2 regions of the Veillonella sp. 6_1_27 genome follow, and region 1 is predicted to be linked to the other one. Evidence: a T-box and tRNA genes for the amino acid it is inferred to sense, from the RefSeq annotation. Region 1 holds a T-box; the other holds one or more tRNA genes.
The links. A T-box is a leader RNA that pairs with one kind of tRNA and senses whether it is charged. The one in region 1 lies ahead of cysS (cysteine--tRNA ligase), so its partner is inferred to be a tRNA-Cys.
Positions count from the first base shown of each region.

Region 2: it encodes a tRNA-Cys, which carries the amino acid that the T-box ahead of cysS (cysteine--tRNA ligase) is inferred to sense. The anticodon was not compared.

Region 1 covers NZ_GG770215.1:426,692-435,509, reverse strand. The annotation lists gene ispD (2-C-methyl-D-erythritol 4-phosphate cytidylyltransferase) at 1-362, shown strand, start outside; gene gltX (glutamate--tRNA ligase) at 365-1,834, shown strand; gene HMPREF0874_RS02035 (bile acid:sodium symporter family protein) at 1,971-2,924, shown strand; T-box leader at 3,164-3,370, shown strand; gene cysS (cysteine--tRNA ligase) at 3,420-4,868, shown strand; gene HMPREF0874_RS02025 (Mini-ribonuclease 3) at 4,858-5,334, shown strand; gene rlmB (23S rRNA (guanosine(2251)-2'-O)-methyltransferase RlmB) at 5,336-6,067, shown strand; gene HMPREF0874_RS02015 (NYN domain-containing protein) at 6,070-6,603, shown strand; gene sigH (RNA polymerase sporulation sigma factor SigH) at 6,677-7,351, shown strand; gene secG (preprotein translocase subunit SecG) at 7,357-7,593, shown strand; gene rnr (ribonuclease R) at 7,652-8,818, shown strand, end outside.
Region 2 covers NZ_GG770215.1:230,883-239,700, reverse strand. The annotation lists gene cmk ((d)CMP kinase) at 1-604, opposite strand, end outside; gene HMPREF0874_RS01115 (NAD(P)/FAD-dependent oxidoreductase) at 613-1,860, opposite strand; gene HMPREF0874_RS01110 (pseudouridine synthase) at 1,857-2,585, opposite strand; gene scpB (SMC-Scp complex subunit ScpB) at 2,587-3,096, opposite strand; gene HMPREF0874_RS01100 (ScpA family protein) at 3,109-3,834, opposite strand; gene HMPREF0874_RS01095 (phosphoethanolamine transferase) at 4,004-5,836, shown strand; gene HMPREF0874_RS01090 (DUF523 domain-containing protein) at 5,931-6,386, opposite strand; tRNA gene HMPREF0874_RS01085 (tRNA-Leu) at 6,493-6,581, opposite strand; tRNA gene HMPREF0874_RS01080 (tRNA-Cys) at 6,596-6,670, opposite strand; tRNA gene HMPREF0874_RS01075 (tRNA-Gly) at 6,680-6,754, opposite strand; tRNA gene HMPREF0874_RS01070 (tRNA-Phe) at 6,762-6,837, opposite strand; tRNA gene HMPREF0874_RS01065 (tRNA-Asp) at 6,843-6,918, opposite strand; gene HMPREF0874_RS01060 (MBL fold metallo-hydrolase) at 6,969-7,565, opposite strand; gene HMPREF0874_RS01055 (TrkH family potassium uptake protein) at 7,581-8,818, opposite strand, start outside.

The sequences.
Region 1 (8,818 bases):
TCATTCATGCCTTGATGGATGCCATGTTGGGAGCTGCAGGTTTACGGGATATTGGATACTATTTTCCACCTGAAGACGACCAGTATAAAGGGATTTCTAGCATGCTTTTACTAGAAAAAGTAAATTTCTTATTGAAAGAACGTGGGTTACAAGCCTATAATATTGATATTATGGTTATTTCTGAGACACCTAAATTAAAACCTCACATCGATATGATGAAGGCTAATTTACAGTCTATATTAGAGATACCATTAGATCGCATTAGTATTAAAGCGACAACAAATGAAATGCTAGGGGCTATTGGGCGCCGTGAAGGCATTGCTGCACAAGCTGTCGTTTCTGTATATGAAGGAGAGATTTAATCATGAGTTCCATGAAAGTTCGTTTTGCTCCAAGCCCTACGGGTCCATTCCATATTGGTGGTGCTCGTTCTGCTTTATTTAACTGGTTATTAGCACGTAAGGAAAAAGGCACATTTGTATTGCGCATTGAAGATACAGATTTAGCTCGTTCTACACGTGAAAGTGAAGAGAATATTAAAGCTTCCTTACAATGGCTTGGCATGAACTGGGATGAAGGCATTGATGTAGGTGGTAATAATGGTCCTTACCGTCAAACAGAACGTCTTGATTTATATAAAGAAGTAACACAACGTTTATTGGATGAAGGTAAAGCTTATGAGTGTTATTGCACACCTGAAGAGTTAGATGCGGTGCGTCAAGATCAAATGGATCGTGGGGAAACACCAAAATACAACGGTCATTGTGAACACTTAGATGAAGAGACAAAGGCTAAATATATTGCTGAAGGTCGTAAACCTACAATTCGTTTGCGTGTACCGTTGAATAAAACATACGCTTTTGATGATATGGTACGTGGGCATGTATCCTTTGAATCTAATGGCGTTGGTGATTTTGTAATTGTAAAATCTGATGGCATTCCTGTATATAACTTTGCTGTAGTAATGGACGATCATATGATGGGGATTACTCACGTTATTCGTGCAGAGGAACATCTATCCAATACACCTCGTCAAATGGCTATCTATGAAGCTCTTGGTTGGAAGGTCCCTAAGTTTGGTCATATTTCCTTGATTCTTGGTAAAGACTACAAGAAAATGTCTAAACGTCATGGTGCTACCTCTGTTGAACAATACAAACAATTAGGGTACTTGCCAGAAGCACTTGTAAACTTCTTGGCACTTCTTGGTTGGGCTCCTGAAGGTGAAGAAGAATTCTTCACACAAGATGAATTAATTCAGGCTTTCTCTATGGATCGGGTAGCGAAAAATCCTGCTGTGTTTGATATTGATAAATTGAACCATATAAATTTCCACTACATGAAGAATTTGAGCGATGAAGAATTATTCCACCTTTGTTTGCCGCATTTGAAAGAGGTTGGTTTAGCTCCAGATAGCTTGAATCAAGTTGATATTGATTGGTTGACATTATTATGCTCTACATTCCGTGATCATATTAGCTATGGTGCTCAAATCAAAGATCATGTAGGCTTGTTTATGGGCGAAACAGTATTCCTTGAAGAGGGGCATGAAGAGGAGTTGCGTGCTGTATTGAATGAAGAAACAGCTCCAACAGTTCTCGGCGCTTTCCGGAATGCATTGGCTGAACTTGATGAAATTACACCTGAAGTTGTAAAAGCAACAATCAAGGCCGTAATGAAAGAAACCTCTTTAAAAGGTAAATTCGTATTTATGCCAATCCGTGTAGCTTTAACAGGTCAAATGCATGGTCCGGATTTGAATAATATTGTCACATTACTTGGTAAAGAAAAGTGCTTACATCGTTTAGATAATGTAGGTGCATTAACAAAATAAATTTGATCAATTAATCAAAGGAGTTCACGTAACAAGTGTTATGTGAACTCCTTTTGTATGTGTTGTTAATATTCTATAGAAATGCTATAATAATCGGCGTATTAAATTTTGATTTATTATGAAAGCGAGTGTTTTTATGAGTGTTATTCGTTCTATTAATCACTTATTCAATAGTTATCTATCCTGGATAGTACTATTGATGGCTGTTTTAGCATATATGCTACCTGCAGTATTTTCTTGGATGACTCCATATATTGCTTACATGCTACAGTTTGTTATGTTTGCGATGGGGTTAACATTAACGGCTCAAGTCTTTATTGATGTATTTAAGCAACCAATGAAGGTTATTCTCGTATCCGTAATCCAATTCTTATGGATGCCATTGGCAGGTTTCTTAGTAGCCTTAGCATTTAATTTTCCTCCAGAAGTTGGGATTGGTTTTATCTTGTTGGGTGCATGTCCTGGTGGTACTGCTTCTAATGTAATGACCTTCCTTGCAAATGGTAATGTTCCCTTATCCGTATCAGCAACAACTGTATCCACATTATTGGCACCTATTTTAACGCCTTTATTTGTCGTATTATATGCAGGTGCAACATCTTCTATTGAAATTCAATTTATGCCAATGTTTATATCCATTGTAAAAATCGTGTTAGTACCAATTATTTTGGGGATTGTATTGAATTACTTTATTGGCGCAAAAATTGAACCTGTAAAATCTGTATGTCCAACCATTGCAGCTATCGCGGTATTGCTTATCTTGGCAGCTGTAACTGCAGTTAACCAAAAGCAAATTGCCGAAACTGGTTTCATTATTTTTGTAGCGTGTTTAGTACAAAATTTGAGTGGTTATGTTGTGACATACTTTATATGTAAAGCTCTCAGTATTGATGTGTCTTCTCGTCGTGCTATGCAAATTGAAGTGGCTATGCAAAATTCTGCATTATCCGTATCTTTAGCACTAAAACACTTTACACCACAAGCTGCGGTAGCAGGTGCAGTATTCTCCATCATTCATAACTTTACAGGATCTATTTTTGCAGGTATTTGCCGTAAACATGATGATCAAGATAAATTAGAAAATGCTTAATATTAATTGATTTGATGTAATGACATTATTATTACTTGTGTACTATAAAAGCTATTGTTATGAATGATAATAGTAATTTAATATTCTGATTATATATCCTCATCTTTCTAATTAAGCTATTTAAAATACCTATTATGATATGTGAATAGCTGCCTATGAAAGATGGGGATCTTTCTTGTAAATATTGACATTCTATAGCTTTATTGGTAAAATATTTTTATATATGAATATAGATTATTTTAATAGCTGAGACTGAAAGAAGTACTCTACAACTAACTTTTTAGCGAGAACCGATGGTGGGAGGGTTCATGGATAGGTAGATGAAATGCATTCACGAGCTGACACTCCGATTATAGGTAGGTTTGTCCGGCGACGCACCGTTATGCGATGAGTGGGTATCGCTATTGGTACCTAACAGAGTGGAACCGCGGACCATCGTCTCTGTATGAGATGAGAGGTCTTTTTTATTTTACAAAATTGGAGGCATCGGTAACGATGAGAGAAATTACTGTTTATAATACTATGACGCGCCAAAAAGAGGTTTTTAATCCTGTAACACCAGGTGAGGCAAAAATGTACGTATGTGGTGTCACACCATACAATCATCCTCATATTGGCAATGCTCGTCCTTTCGTGACTTGGGACGTAATTCGTCGCTATATGAAACATGTAGGCTATAAAGTAACATATGTACAAAACTTTACTGATGTGGATGATAAAATCATCAACACTTCTAATGGTGAAGGTGTCTCTTGGGATACCATTGCAAACCGTTATATCGATAGTTATTTTGAAGTAATGGATGTGTTAGGTGTACAACGTGCAGACATTTATCCACGTGTATCTACACATATTGATGATATCATTGCTATGATTCAAACATTGATTGACAAGGGCTACGCCTATGAACTCGATGGCGATGTATATTATAGTGTGGAGAAATTTGAACATTACGGTGAGTTATCTGGTCGTACATTAGACGATATGGAAGCAGGCGCACGTATTGAAGTAGATGGTCGTAAGAAGAATCCTATGGACTTTGCTTTGTGGAAAGCAGCAAAACATGGTGAACCTTATTGGGAAAGCCCATGGGGGAATGGTCGTCCAGGGTGGCACATTGAATGTTCTGCTATGAGCCAAAAATATTTAGGCACAGAATTTGACTTCCACGGTGGTGGTAGCGATTTGATTTTCCCTCATCATGAAAATGAAATTGCTCAATCAGAAGGTTGCTCTGGTCAACATCCAGCAGTGCGCTACTGGTTGCACAATGGTTTTATCACTATTAACTCTGAAAAAATGTCTAAGTCCTTGAATAATTTCTTCTTGGTAAAAGATATTTTAGAACAATATAGTCCTGATGCATTGCGTTACTTCTTATTGAGCACGCATTACCGTAGTCCATTAGACTTCTCTGATGAGCGTCTAGAAGAAGCTAATAAATCTTTGGAACGGTTAAGCACAGCTATTGAAAACCTTCTTTACCTTGAAAAATGTGAGCCAGGCTCATGTGATGAAGCTCAACGCTTATTAGAAAAAGCGAAAGCATACGAAGAAGAATTTGAGGATGCTATGAGTGATGATTTCAACACTGCTCTAGCAACTTCTAGTATGTTCGGTCTTGCAAAAGAAATTAATATCTACTATCAAGCTGTAACAAGTAGAGAAGGCGTTGTTTGCCAAGAGGCAATTGCTGAAGTGAAACGAATATTCAAATTTATGACAGATGTTATTGGTGTTCTCGAAAAAGCTTGGGAAGGCAACACGGGCGCCAATGCTGCTGAATACGAAGAATTAATGCAAGTTATTCTTTCTGTACGTCAAGCTTGTCGCGAACAGAAACAATGGGCATTAGCTGATTGTATCCGCGATCGATTAGCTGAGATTGGTATTACCATTGAGGACTCTCCTCAAGGTGCACGGTGGAAAAAACGTGAAGTTTAAACAATTTCAATTCTTAAAGAATGAAGCGATAAAAAAACTAACGGCTCTTGAAGAAGAGCCGCTTCGTTTGCGCAAACGAACAATAGAGGAGTGCTTAAGTGCTGATGCAGTTATGCTAGCATATATCGGTGATGCAGTATACTCCATGTATGTGCGTGAACGCGTGGTACAAATGAATATCACAAAGGTACAGGTATTGCATACAATTGTTACTGAATTTATTTGTGCTAAATCACAGGCAAAAGTATTGCTAGAAATAGAAGATGCTTTCACAGAAGAGGAACAAGCTATTGCACGCCGTGCTAGAAATAGTAATGTAAACGTGCCTAAAAGTAGTACTGTTCAAGAATATCGCAGTAGTACGGCCTTTGAAGCAGTACTAGGATTTCTTTATGAAACGCGCCAAGAAGACCGCTTACAGCATATCTTGGGGCAAGCCTTTTCTATAACTCTACGAGGTATGTAGTATGGATAATTATATTGTAGGTCGCAATGCGGTTAAAGAAGCCCTTAAAAGTGGCCGTTCTATTCAACGTATTCTGGTCAGTGAAGATAAGGTAAAAACAGGGTTAGCTGATATTGTAGGTCTTGCTAAATCTCAAGGAATTGAAGTTAGACCAACACCTATAAAACAAATGAATAAGTACGATTTGGAAGTACCTCATCAAGGTGTTATAGCTCTTGTATCGGCCGTTCAATTTAAGGAGTTGGGTGAGGTATTACAAGAAACGACTCATGAGGTTCCTTTGTTGATCTTAACGGATGGTGTTGAAGATCCACATAATATGGGAGCCATCATTCGTACAGCTGAATGTGTGGGAGCGACGGCTGTACTTATTCCTAAACGACATAATGCGCCCATTAATGCTACTGTTGCGAAGACCTCTGCTGGTGCTATTGAACAAATTCCACTTGTACAAGTTGGCAATGTAGCACAAACCATAAAACAACTTCAAAAACAAGGGTTTTGGGTGATGGGAGCCCACATGGAAGGTGACCGCACTTTGTACGAGGCTGACATGACAATTCCAACCGTTATCGTCATTGGTAATGAAGGTAAGGGGATTAGTCGCGTTGTAAAAGAAGCTTGTGATTTCCTTGTAACAATTCCTATGTATGGAAATTTGAATTCTTTGAATGCATCTGTTGCAGCTGCAGTTCTTATGTATGAGGCGGTACGTCAACGCCAGGCGAAATAATCATGCTAAAAGATATCTTAATTGTAGACGGCTATAATGTTATTTTTGCTTGGACTCATTTGAAGAAATTGGCTCATGAGTCCTTAGAACATGCGAGGATGGAGCTTCGAGATAGATTGTTGAACTATGGTAAATTTAAGGGTTACGAAGTAATCCTTGTATTTGATGGTAAGTATACAAAATCTGGAGGCTCCATTGAATCCATTACAAGTGGATTTATCGAAGTGTATACTGAGGATGGAGAAACGGCGGATTCCTTTATTGAACGAGAGGTATTTTTACGTAAAGGTAAATATACTAATGTATATGTTGTGACCTCCGATGGAGCAGAGCAAAATCAAATTCTAGGCTCTGGCGGGTTGCGTATTCCTGCTCGTGAGTTGCAAAATATGATTCGTATAGCTAAGGAAGAAGAACGACTTCAATATGCTCATGAACATAGACGTGATCAATTTTCAGTGAGTCGTAATGAAGTGGGAGGTTTATTATCTCCTGAAGTTGCTGAAAAGCTTGAGAAATTGCGTCGAGGTCATTGATAGTTGAAAATCATATACCGTTCCAGTATAATAAATATATTGGTTTTTCTCGCTCAATTGTAAGGAGGAGCTTATGAAAATGATTCATACACGCAAGTCCGATTACAATTTCAAGGAAATGACCGATGAGCAAGTTGTGGTCATAGCTCAGGAAGAGCAAAATGAGTTTGCAATCGATTATATTGTTAATAAATATAAGAACTTTGTAAGAGCTAAGGCTCGCTCCTATTTTTTGGTAGGTGCCGATCGAGAGGATATCATCCAAGAAGGGATGATTGGACTCTATAAGGCAACGCGAGATTTTAAACATGATAAATTAGCGTCTTTTAGAGCCTTTGCAGAACTTTGTATAACTAGACAAATTATTACAGCTATTAAATCGGCTACAAGACAAAAACATGCGCCTTTGAACTCCTATATATCCTTAAATAAACCGGTGTATACAGAGGACTCGGAGCGTACATTGATTGAAATGCTATCTTCATCAAAGATTACAAATCCTGAAGACCTCATTATCAGTCAAGAGGAACTAAATGATATTGAGCGCAATATTGGTCATATTTTAAGTGATCTCGAATGGGAAGTCTTGGAAGGATACCTTGATGGACGTTCCTATCAAGAAATGGCTGAGGTCACAGATCGTAGTGTTAAATCTATTGATAATGCACTACAAAGGGTAAAACGTAAATTAGAGAAGTATTTAGAACATCGTGTATTGAGCTCGCATCGAGCATCACAGGAAGGATGACAGTCGTGACAAATTTCTTAATGATTGTAGAAGTAATCGTATCTATTTTATTAATTGTAGTAGTTGTTGCACAAAATAGCAAAAATGCAGGCATGGGCGGTGCTGTTTCTGGTGCGGCAGACTCTTCTTTTGGTGGTAAGCAACGCGGTTTAGATGCTTTCTTATCTAAATGTACGATTATATTGGGGATTATCTTTGCTGTGTTGAGCTTAGTATTAGGGGCAATGATTAATCAATTCTAATGATGAAAGCCTGCTTTGCAGGCTTTTTCTTTTTTCATCCTAATAAGGGGGTGCAGACTTGAAGAAGAAGGTATTGGACTTTTATAAATCTATACAACCACATGCATACCATATTGAGGATGCAGCAATGGATAATCGTATTCGAGGTGGCAAAGATCTTGAAATGTTTATTCGATCTGCGAAAATGCTCGCCCGTGAAGGGGTATTAACTTCATCTCGACCAGATGTATACCGATATGAAGATCAACAGCATGAAGAATATGAAGGTATCTACAAAGGATGTCGTAAATCTTATGGATTTGTTATTATGCTGGATGATGAAGATATTTATGTAGCAGAACAAAATAAAGGAACTGCTATGCATAATGATAAGGTACGTGTTCGCATTGTACCATCAGATTATACTAAGCATAAACGTGAAGGCATCATCGTTGATGTTATTGAGCGTGCCAACGAAACTATTGTGGGTACTTACGATAGACAACAACATTTTGGCTTTGTTGTACCTGATGATGAACGCATTGGTACTGATGTTTTTGTGGACTTAAAAAATACTTTAGATGCTCGTAGTGGCGCTAAAGTTTTAGTAAAAATTACAAAATGGCCTGAAGGCAATAAAAAACCTGAAGGAATTATAACAGAAATTTTAGGTTATAAGGGGGATGTAGGCCTAGACATTAACTGTATTATGGCTAATCATAAGATTCCTTTTGCATTCCCTAAAGAGGTAATTGAGGCAAGTGAGAAGATAGATACTATTGTTCATGAAGATCCGAAGCGGTGGGATCTTAGAGACTTACAAATGGTAACTATCGATGGAGAAGATGCAAAAGATCTTGACGATGCTGTAAGTGGTCGTAAATTACCAAATGGTAATTATGAGCTAGGTGTACACATTGCGGATGTTAGTCATTATGTTACTTCAGGCCAGCCTATTGATAATGAAGCATACAAGCGGGGGACTTCAGTTTACTTAGTGGACCGCGTAGTACCAATGTTACCAGAGGTATTATCGAATGGTATTTGTAGTTTAAATGCACATGAGGACCGCTATGCTATGACGTGCATGATGGAGATTGATGATTCGGGTACAGTTGTTAATTATCGTATTCGTCCGTCTATTATCCACGTAGGACGTCGTTGTAGCTATAAGGAAGTTTATAAAGCGCTTGAAGAAAATATCATTCCTGACGATTTAGTAGATTTTATACCTATGCTTCGCGAT
Region 2 (8,818 bases), 200 kb from region 1:
CAACCACTGCATCTTCAACGCATACAAGTGGAGACTCTTCACGATTTTTATCCATTTCATCACGACTAACAACATTCTTTTTAATTTCGTCTAGTGTTTGCTCGTTTGATGTACCTTGTACTTCTAACCATCTACGTTTTGCACGCGCATCTACAGAAGCGGTTAAATAAATTTTTAGCTCTGCATTAGGTAATACGACAGAACCGATATCACGTCCATCTAATATAACTCCCCCAACGGCGGCCATCTCTTGTTGGCGTTCTACCAAATATTGTCGAACCCCTTTATAAGAAGCTATAGTCGATACATTATCATTAATTTGCTGCTGGCGAATTAATGATGTAACATCTTTCCCTTTAATATAGACCTTGCATGCTGTTGCAGTAGGCTCTAAAGTCAAATTTAAAGAAGGTAATAAAGCTTCTACAGCAACTTGATCCTTAACATCGATTTGACTATCAAGAACTGCCCATGTAACACCGCGATACATGGAACCTGTATCGATATATAAATACCCTAATTCATTGGCCACTACTTTAGAAATGCTACTTTTACCAGCCCCAGCAGGACCATCAATAGCAATGGCAATTTTTTTAGTGTTCATAATAACCTCTATTCTTCATCACCGTGTACGGCATGCATAGCCGCCACATAGCCTGTGGAAAAGGCAGCTTGTAAATTATAGCCTCCTGTAAAAGCATCTATGTCTAGTACTTCACCAGCACCATATAAACCACCAATCAATTTAGACTCCATAGTTTTAGGATTAAATTCTTTTAATGAAATACCACCTGCTGTAACAATAGCTTCCGCTACAGGTCGTAATTCCTTAACAGTTACTGTCATATGTTGCAATACATGGCATAAGCGCAAACGCTCTTCCTTTGTAATTTGATTAATTGGTTTAGCCGGATTTAACTCAGCAAGCTTTATAACAATGGGAATAAGATTTACAGGTAGTAAATCCTTCATTCCATTAATCAATTGTTTTTTAGAATATAAGTCAAAATCCTTTTGCAAGCGCTTATCCAATACTTCTGCAGTTAAAGCAGGCTTAAGATTAATTTCAATGGTAATTTGAGGATTTTTCTTACGAAACAACTTACCTACCGTGTGACTTAATGATAAAATTGTAGGCCCCGTAAGACCAAAATGAGTAAACATCATTTCCCCAAATTGTTTAGCTTGTACCTTACTTTTAGAAATTACGGATACCTCAACATTACGAAGACTAAGCCCCATAATTTCCTTTACCCACGTTTCGTTTGTAACGATAGGGACTAAGGATGGACGAATATCAGTAATAGTATGTCCCACTTTTTCGGCTAAAACGTAACCATCACCAGTAGAACCTGTCAATGGATAAGATGCACCACCAGTACAAATAATAGCAGCATCACAAGCATATTGTTCCTTATCCGTTGTAACACCAACTACACGATTTTCCTGTACAGTAATCGATGTAACAGGTTCATTTAAATGAACTTGAACATTATACTTTTTTAGGATTTTCATAAAGATATTGCGTACTTCTAATGCAGAATCGGATTCAGGAAACACTCGTCCACCACGTTCTACTTTAGTTTTTAACCCCCAGCTATGCAATAGGTCCAGAAGATCTTCATTACTAAAGCGTTCATAGGCACCGTACAAGAACTTACCATTACCAGGCGTATTTTTTATAAATTCGGCCATATCTGCACTATTCGTAATATTACAGCGACCTTTACCGGTAATGCCCATTTTCTTGCCAACCATATTCATTTTTTCCAATAAGATGACGCGTGCTCCTTCACAGCCTGCTATAACAGCTGCCATTAGACCTGCCGCACCACCGCCAATGACTATGATTTGCTTCATGCCTTATCTGTCCCCAATGCTTTTAGCGCTTTTACTTCACGAATTGTTAGTTGACGAGAAGCGCCTCGTTTCACACCACCTAAAGTAAGACCAGCATACGCAATGCGTTTTAAATTATGAATACGATAGCCAAAGTGTTCAAACATACGACGAACTTGACGATTACGACCTTCATGAATTGTAATTTCTACTTCATGTACACCATTATGATCATCAAAACCTAAATCTACAATTGTTGCAGGTGCAGTTATACCATCTTCAAGCTCTACACCATTTGCAATAATTTGCAAATCATCATCGCGAACACGACCTTTGATACGAACTTCATAAGTCTTTTCCACGCCTTTAGATGGATGCGTTAGATTTTGTGCCAACTCTCCATCATTCGTAAGCAGTAACAAACCTTCTGTATATAAATCGAGACGACCAATAGGGTAAATTCGTTTCGTTTCATTTTTTATATAATCTAAAACCGTTTCTCGACCTTGAGGGTCAGACACAGATGTAATAACCCCCTTTGGCTTATTTAACAAATAATATACTGGTTTCTCTTGAGCCAATAATTGCCCATTAACCTTAACCTTATCTTTTTGTGGATTAATTTTGACCCCTAATTCGGTTACCTTGCGACCATTGACCTGTACTTTACCTTCTGTAATTAGTTCTTCTGCCTTACGCCGTGATGCAATACCACAACTGGCAATATATTTTTGTAATCGTTCCATGTTATCCTTCTGTTTCCGAAACTTCTTGATGTAAGGCTTCAATAGATTCTACTCCAGCACTTCTCAAAAACTCATCAGTTGTGCCATATAAAATCGGTCTACCAACAGTATCCTTATGACCTAATTCAGCTATAAGAGATCTAGTCAATAATTGTTTTATAATTTTATCGCTATTTACACCGCGAACCTCTTCAATTTCAGCCTTTGTAATAGGCTGCTTATATGCGATAACAGCTAATGTTTCCATGGCCGCATTAGATAATTTATCTTCTTTTTTACGAATATGACCAACATAATCAGCACATTCAACAGCGCTGACTAATTCAACACCGGCTCCTGATATACGTAATCGAATACCTCTATTTTGTTCTTTTAGTTCACGTTGTAATTCTTCTATATATTTTTGTGTTTCCTCTGTGGAAAGACCAAACACCTCTTCTAGCATATCTATCGATATAGGCTTTGCTGCTGAAAACAAAACGGCTTCTAAATGCATCGTTGGTAAGCTCATATAGCCCCCTTTCTACACGGCCCCATCCAAGGTAGCAGTGAATATAATATCATCATCTTCATAACGCATTTCCATAACTTGTTGTTTTAATAATTCTAAAACAGCCATAAAGATGGTTACCATACCACTTTTCGTTTCAATTGCTACTAATAACTCCCTAAAATATAGACATTCGCCACGATGTATACGACGAGACAAGGATATAATCATGTCCTCTAAACTATACGTATCCTTTTCAACCTTTACCTCACGAATCGTCTCTTCTTCTGATAACTCTTTAGCTCGTTTTATAGTTTGATAAAAAATTTGATATAACTGTGAAAGTTCCAAATTATATACACTATCTAATCCAAGCACACTCGTTTCTTCAGGACGACTAAATATATTCGCAGATACAGCGGTACGCTCCATTAATAGAGATGTAATATCCTTAATTTTCTTAAATTCTACTAATTTTGCTACCAACTCGTCACGTGGATCCTCTGCTTCATCGGGCTCAGGTTCAGCCTTAGGTAATAACATGCGTGATTTAATCTGTAATAAGGTAGATGCCATAACAAGAAATTCACTACTATAATGAATATCAAAATGGTTCCAATTGTCTAGATATGCCAAGTATTGACTCGTTATTTCAACGATAGGAATATCGGTAATTTCTATTTTATGTTTTTCAATGAGATGCAAGAGCAGATCAAGGGGACCTTCAAAAACGTCCAACTTGTAGTTATAATCTCCCATAAAACCCAATCCTCAGAAAAAATGTTTTTAACTATATAATTATAAAGCATTTATAGTAGTACTTTCAAATAATTGTTTTTTTTACACTCATCTGCTATCTTTATTATTGTAATTATTTTATATTAAAAAAAGATACGTTATTGTGTATTCCTTTTAGAGAGGATTTATTATGTCATCGAGTGTGAGGCAAATTGGGCGAAATCCAATTTTTCGCTTTGGTATTATAGGTATTGTTTTATATATCATCTTATTTTTAATTTATGAGCCCATAACCTTAGGGCTTGATGTAGAGGATATTACGATTTTAGCTGTACCAACAATTGTAGGTACCTTTTTATTTCAATATTTTATGGGGTGTACCGTTTTCCACAGGCCTTTTTTAGGGTATGGCCTAGTCGGAATCTTATGGGCACTTACCTTTCCTCTTTTATTCCATTGGTCCTATGTGAAGCCATTATACTTCTATGAATTTGCTAATGATTTTTTATTTGGCTTATTAATTTTCATGGGATTATCAGGCATTCAGTTTTTACTGAACCAAACAAATCGCTTCCATAAAACAACATCCTTAATCATGGCTATCATTTCCATGATTCTGAGCTTAATACCATTCTTACAGATCGGCTATTACATGACTACTTGGCATTGCTTAACGCCAGCCAGTCTGCTAGCCGTATATATGACCAATCCAGAAGAAGCATTTGGTTTTTTAAAGAATGCAGCTGGTATACCTGGTCTTATAGCAGTGAGTATTGGTCTTATTTTATGGACTTATTTATTGTACTGGTCTAACTTAGGAATGAAAGCAGTAGTAAACTTAAATACTACACGTCCTATGCGGTCAGCTATGCTCATCGCATCCCTTGTAGCTTTTTTAGTATATGTACCATTCTTCTTGTTCCCTCAAACCTGTATTGTGGCGAACTGGATTGCTGCAGGCGATTATGTAAAACAAATGCAACAATATAATGATAATCACCACTTAGTATTTGATTCCTTTAATTTAGACACAAAGGAAACAGCGGTGAACAAAACACCTGGTACTATTATTCTAGTCATTGGCGAATCTAGTTCTCGAGATTATATGAAAGTATATAATCCAAACTTCCCATATGACGATACTCCATGGCAAGGCAATATGCGTTCGGACAATAAAGACTTTGTCTTCTTTGATAATGCCTATTCATCGTACGTACAAACAGTACCAACCTTGGAGCGTGCACTATCTGAACGAAATCAATATGATGATAAACCATTTCTTGATTCAGCCAATATCTTAGATATTGCTAAAAAAGCGGGATACACGACTTCTTGGTTTAGCAATCAAGGTGTATTCGGTGAATATGATACAGCTATTTCATTAATGGCTAAGACTGCAGACACAACAAAATGGGCCCATGAATCTTATGCATTCTCAGATCGATATGATGAAGCTCTATTGCCATTATTAGAAACTGTAGATCCTACCAAGAACAACTTTATCGTTATACATATTATGGGTAGTCATATTTACTACAATGATCGTTACCCGCATGAATTTAGCAAGTGGAAACAAGGTCCGTATCCTGATGGTCAAGAAGCATATGCTAACAGCCAATTATACACAGACTGGTTATTACAACAAATTTACAATTATGGCAAAGACAAATTAAACTTACAAGCCATGGTGTATTTCTCCGATCACGGTGAAAGTTTAGACAAATCGCATAACCCTGATACATTTGATTTTGTTATGACACATATTCCATTCTGGGTATACCTATCTCCACAATATCGCTCAACCTATCCACAGACTGCTGAGGTACTTGCAAAACACGAGCATCAATTCTTTACTAATGATTTGCTATACGATACATTAGTTGGTCTCATGCATGCTCCAAGTCAACGATATGATGCAACACGAGATTTTAGTAATGCTCAATATCGATTTAATCTACATAACTTAACTACATTACTTGGTGAACAACCATTAGCAAATGATCCTGTTAATGCAAACAAGTAGTCTTTAATTGATATTGTAGCCATTATTTTTCTATTGTATTAAGTTATTTTAATAGTAAAACAACTTAATATAACCAAAAAGAGATGAGTTTAACTCATCTCTTTTTTTCTGCAAGCAAAAGCTCTATATCATTTTCCGTATAAATTCTTATATTCTTTTCTAATAGAGCCTCTACAGTACATCCATGACCATTTTTCAATGTTCTAGTAAAAGTTCCATCATAAATGCACTTATATCCACAGCTAGGACTTTTCGCCTTCATCAAAGCTTGCTTGCAACCATATTTTAGTGCAATATCAACTGTTAATTGAGCACCTCTTACAAACTCATCTGTAACATCAGCTCCATTAACAGTACATATACGTTTACCTTGACGCTCCGCAGGATCACGAGGCGTACTAAGTCCCCCTAACACTTCCGGACATACTGGTACTAATTCATAATATTCCTTTAGAGCCTCTATCGTTTCTATATAATTGTCTTTGCCATCATATCGACAGGGTACACCAAATAGGCATTCACTAATCAATAACTTAGGTTTCTTATTCATAGATTTATCTATCTCTTATATATTTATACGTAACTTATAGTAATAATTTTCACAAATCGTTTTAATTGTATATAAGAAAAAAGACTAACCCAAAGTTAGTCTTAATTGGTGCCGAGGACCGGAATCGAACCGGTACGGTTGTTTCCAACCGACGGATTTTAAGTCCGTTGCGTCTGCCTGTTCCGCCACCCCGGCATGGGTAACGATTGTGGAGGCGGCACCCAGAATCGAACTGGGGAATAAAGGTTTTGCAGACCTCTGCCTTACCGCTTGGCTATGCCGCCATATAAAATTGGAGCGGGAAACGAGATTCGAACTCGCGACCCCCGCCTTGGCAAGGCGGTGCTCTACCGCTGAGCTATTCCCGCATATAAATGGTGCCTCAGGACAGAATCGAACTGTCGACACACGGATTTTCAGTCCGTTGCTCTACCAACTGAGCTACCGAGGCATAAATGGCGACCCCGATCAGATTTGAACTGACGATCTTCGCCGTGACAGGGCGACATGTTAACCGCTACACCACGGGGCCGTAACCAAAGTACTTGCTTAGTATATCGGTTATCAGGACTTTTGTCAACACTATACTACAATATTTTTAATAAATTCTTCCTCATGTTTTAATATAGTAGATTCCCTATGTCCAGGCTCAACAATTAACTCCTTAGACAAAGTTAAAAGATGATTCAAACTCTTAATCAAATCAGCTGGATTACTGTTATAATTATCTGTATTTCCCACATTTTGTTTAAATAAAGTATCACCAGTAAATAGATGGCCTTCAATTTCTAAACAAACCGATCCAGCACTATGCCCAGGTGTATGATGAACTATTATATTAAAAGGATCTAACTGTAATTGCCCCTCTACTAAATCATTACAATGTGTATACATTTTTTTCTTATATACACTTGGTCTCCGTCGAATTAACTGTAACAATTCTTGATCTAAAGGATGTAAATAAGCGGGAATATTATAATGTGTACACACTTCATCCAAGGCTGACACATGATCACAATGACCATGTGTCAATAAAACTGCTATGGGTTGAGAATCTGCAACCATATCAATAATGTAATTACAATGAAAACCCGGATCAATGATTATAGATTTTCCCTCTTTGATAAGCACATAACAATTTGCTTTATAAAGCCCTAGAGGACGTTTTATAACTTCCATATAGTTCCCGCCCTCCTATAGAATACGATATCGTTTAGGAACCTCTTTTTTAATAAAATACCCTTCCCAAAACTGAGGGTGAAGCATAACTAAAATCGTAAATAACTCCAAACGACCTAGTAACATGTCTACAATAGCAATACATTTAGCAGTATCCGGCATAACATTAAAGGAATCAGTAGGACCAAAGCCACCAAACCCTAGTCCTACATTGCTAAGAAAGGCCGTGACCACTTGCATAGAATCATATGTATTAAGACCAGTACAAGTCATTAGAAAAACAGATACCACATAAATCATTAAATATAAAAATAAAAATTGATGTGTCATCTGGATCCATTTAGTAGGCATCGGTTTGCCATTAATACGTACTACTTGAACCATATCAGGATGAATTGATTTTCGCAAATAAATTATAGAACTCTTAATCAAAATAATAAGTCGTATAATTTTTACACCGCCCGTTGTAGAACCACTACAACCACCAAAAAATGTACAAATAAATAACATCATCTGTGCTGCAGCAGGCCACAAATCATAATCACTAATAGCAAAACCACTACCAGTTTGAAGCGAAACTAAATTAAAGGCAGCATTTCTAACAATCTCTAAAGGACTAGAATAGCTAGATTGTAATGCTAGAGATATTGATACAATGGCAATACCAATAAACACTACAAGCCAGTACATACGTGTTTCAAAATCATTAATTAAAACGTGAATTCCTTTTTGAAGTGCATTGTAATACACAGAGAAATTGCCACCAGCAAGAAACATAAAGAATATAAATACGAAACAAATATAATTACTTTGTTCATAAATAAAAGCCCCTGCTGATGTCGGTGCAAATCCACCCGTGGCAATAATAGAAAAGGCATAGTTTAACGCATCAAAAGGTTCAATGCCTCCAGCCCACAGCATAAGAAAGCAAAGAGCAGTAAAGGCAATATACAACTGCCAAAGCTTTGTAGCCATTGATTGAATACGCGGCATTACAACACCAGGCTTTGGTACAGATGCCTCTGCATTAAAGAAATGTGCTGCATCTGCTCCTAAATTCTTTAAAAATGATAAGATAAGGACGATGATCCCCATCCCTCCAACCCAGTGCATAAGGCCACGCCACAATACAAATGTGTTTGGTAACGTATCAACACTATAAATAATAGTTGCACCAGTTGCAGTAATACCCGAAGTGGCTTCAAATAAAGCATCAAAAACATTAGTCAATATGCCACTCCCCAAAAAAGGTA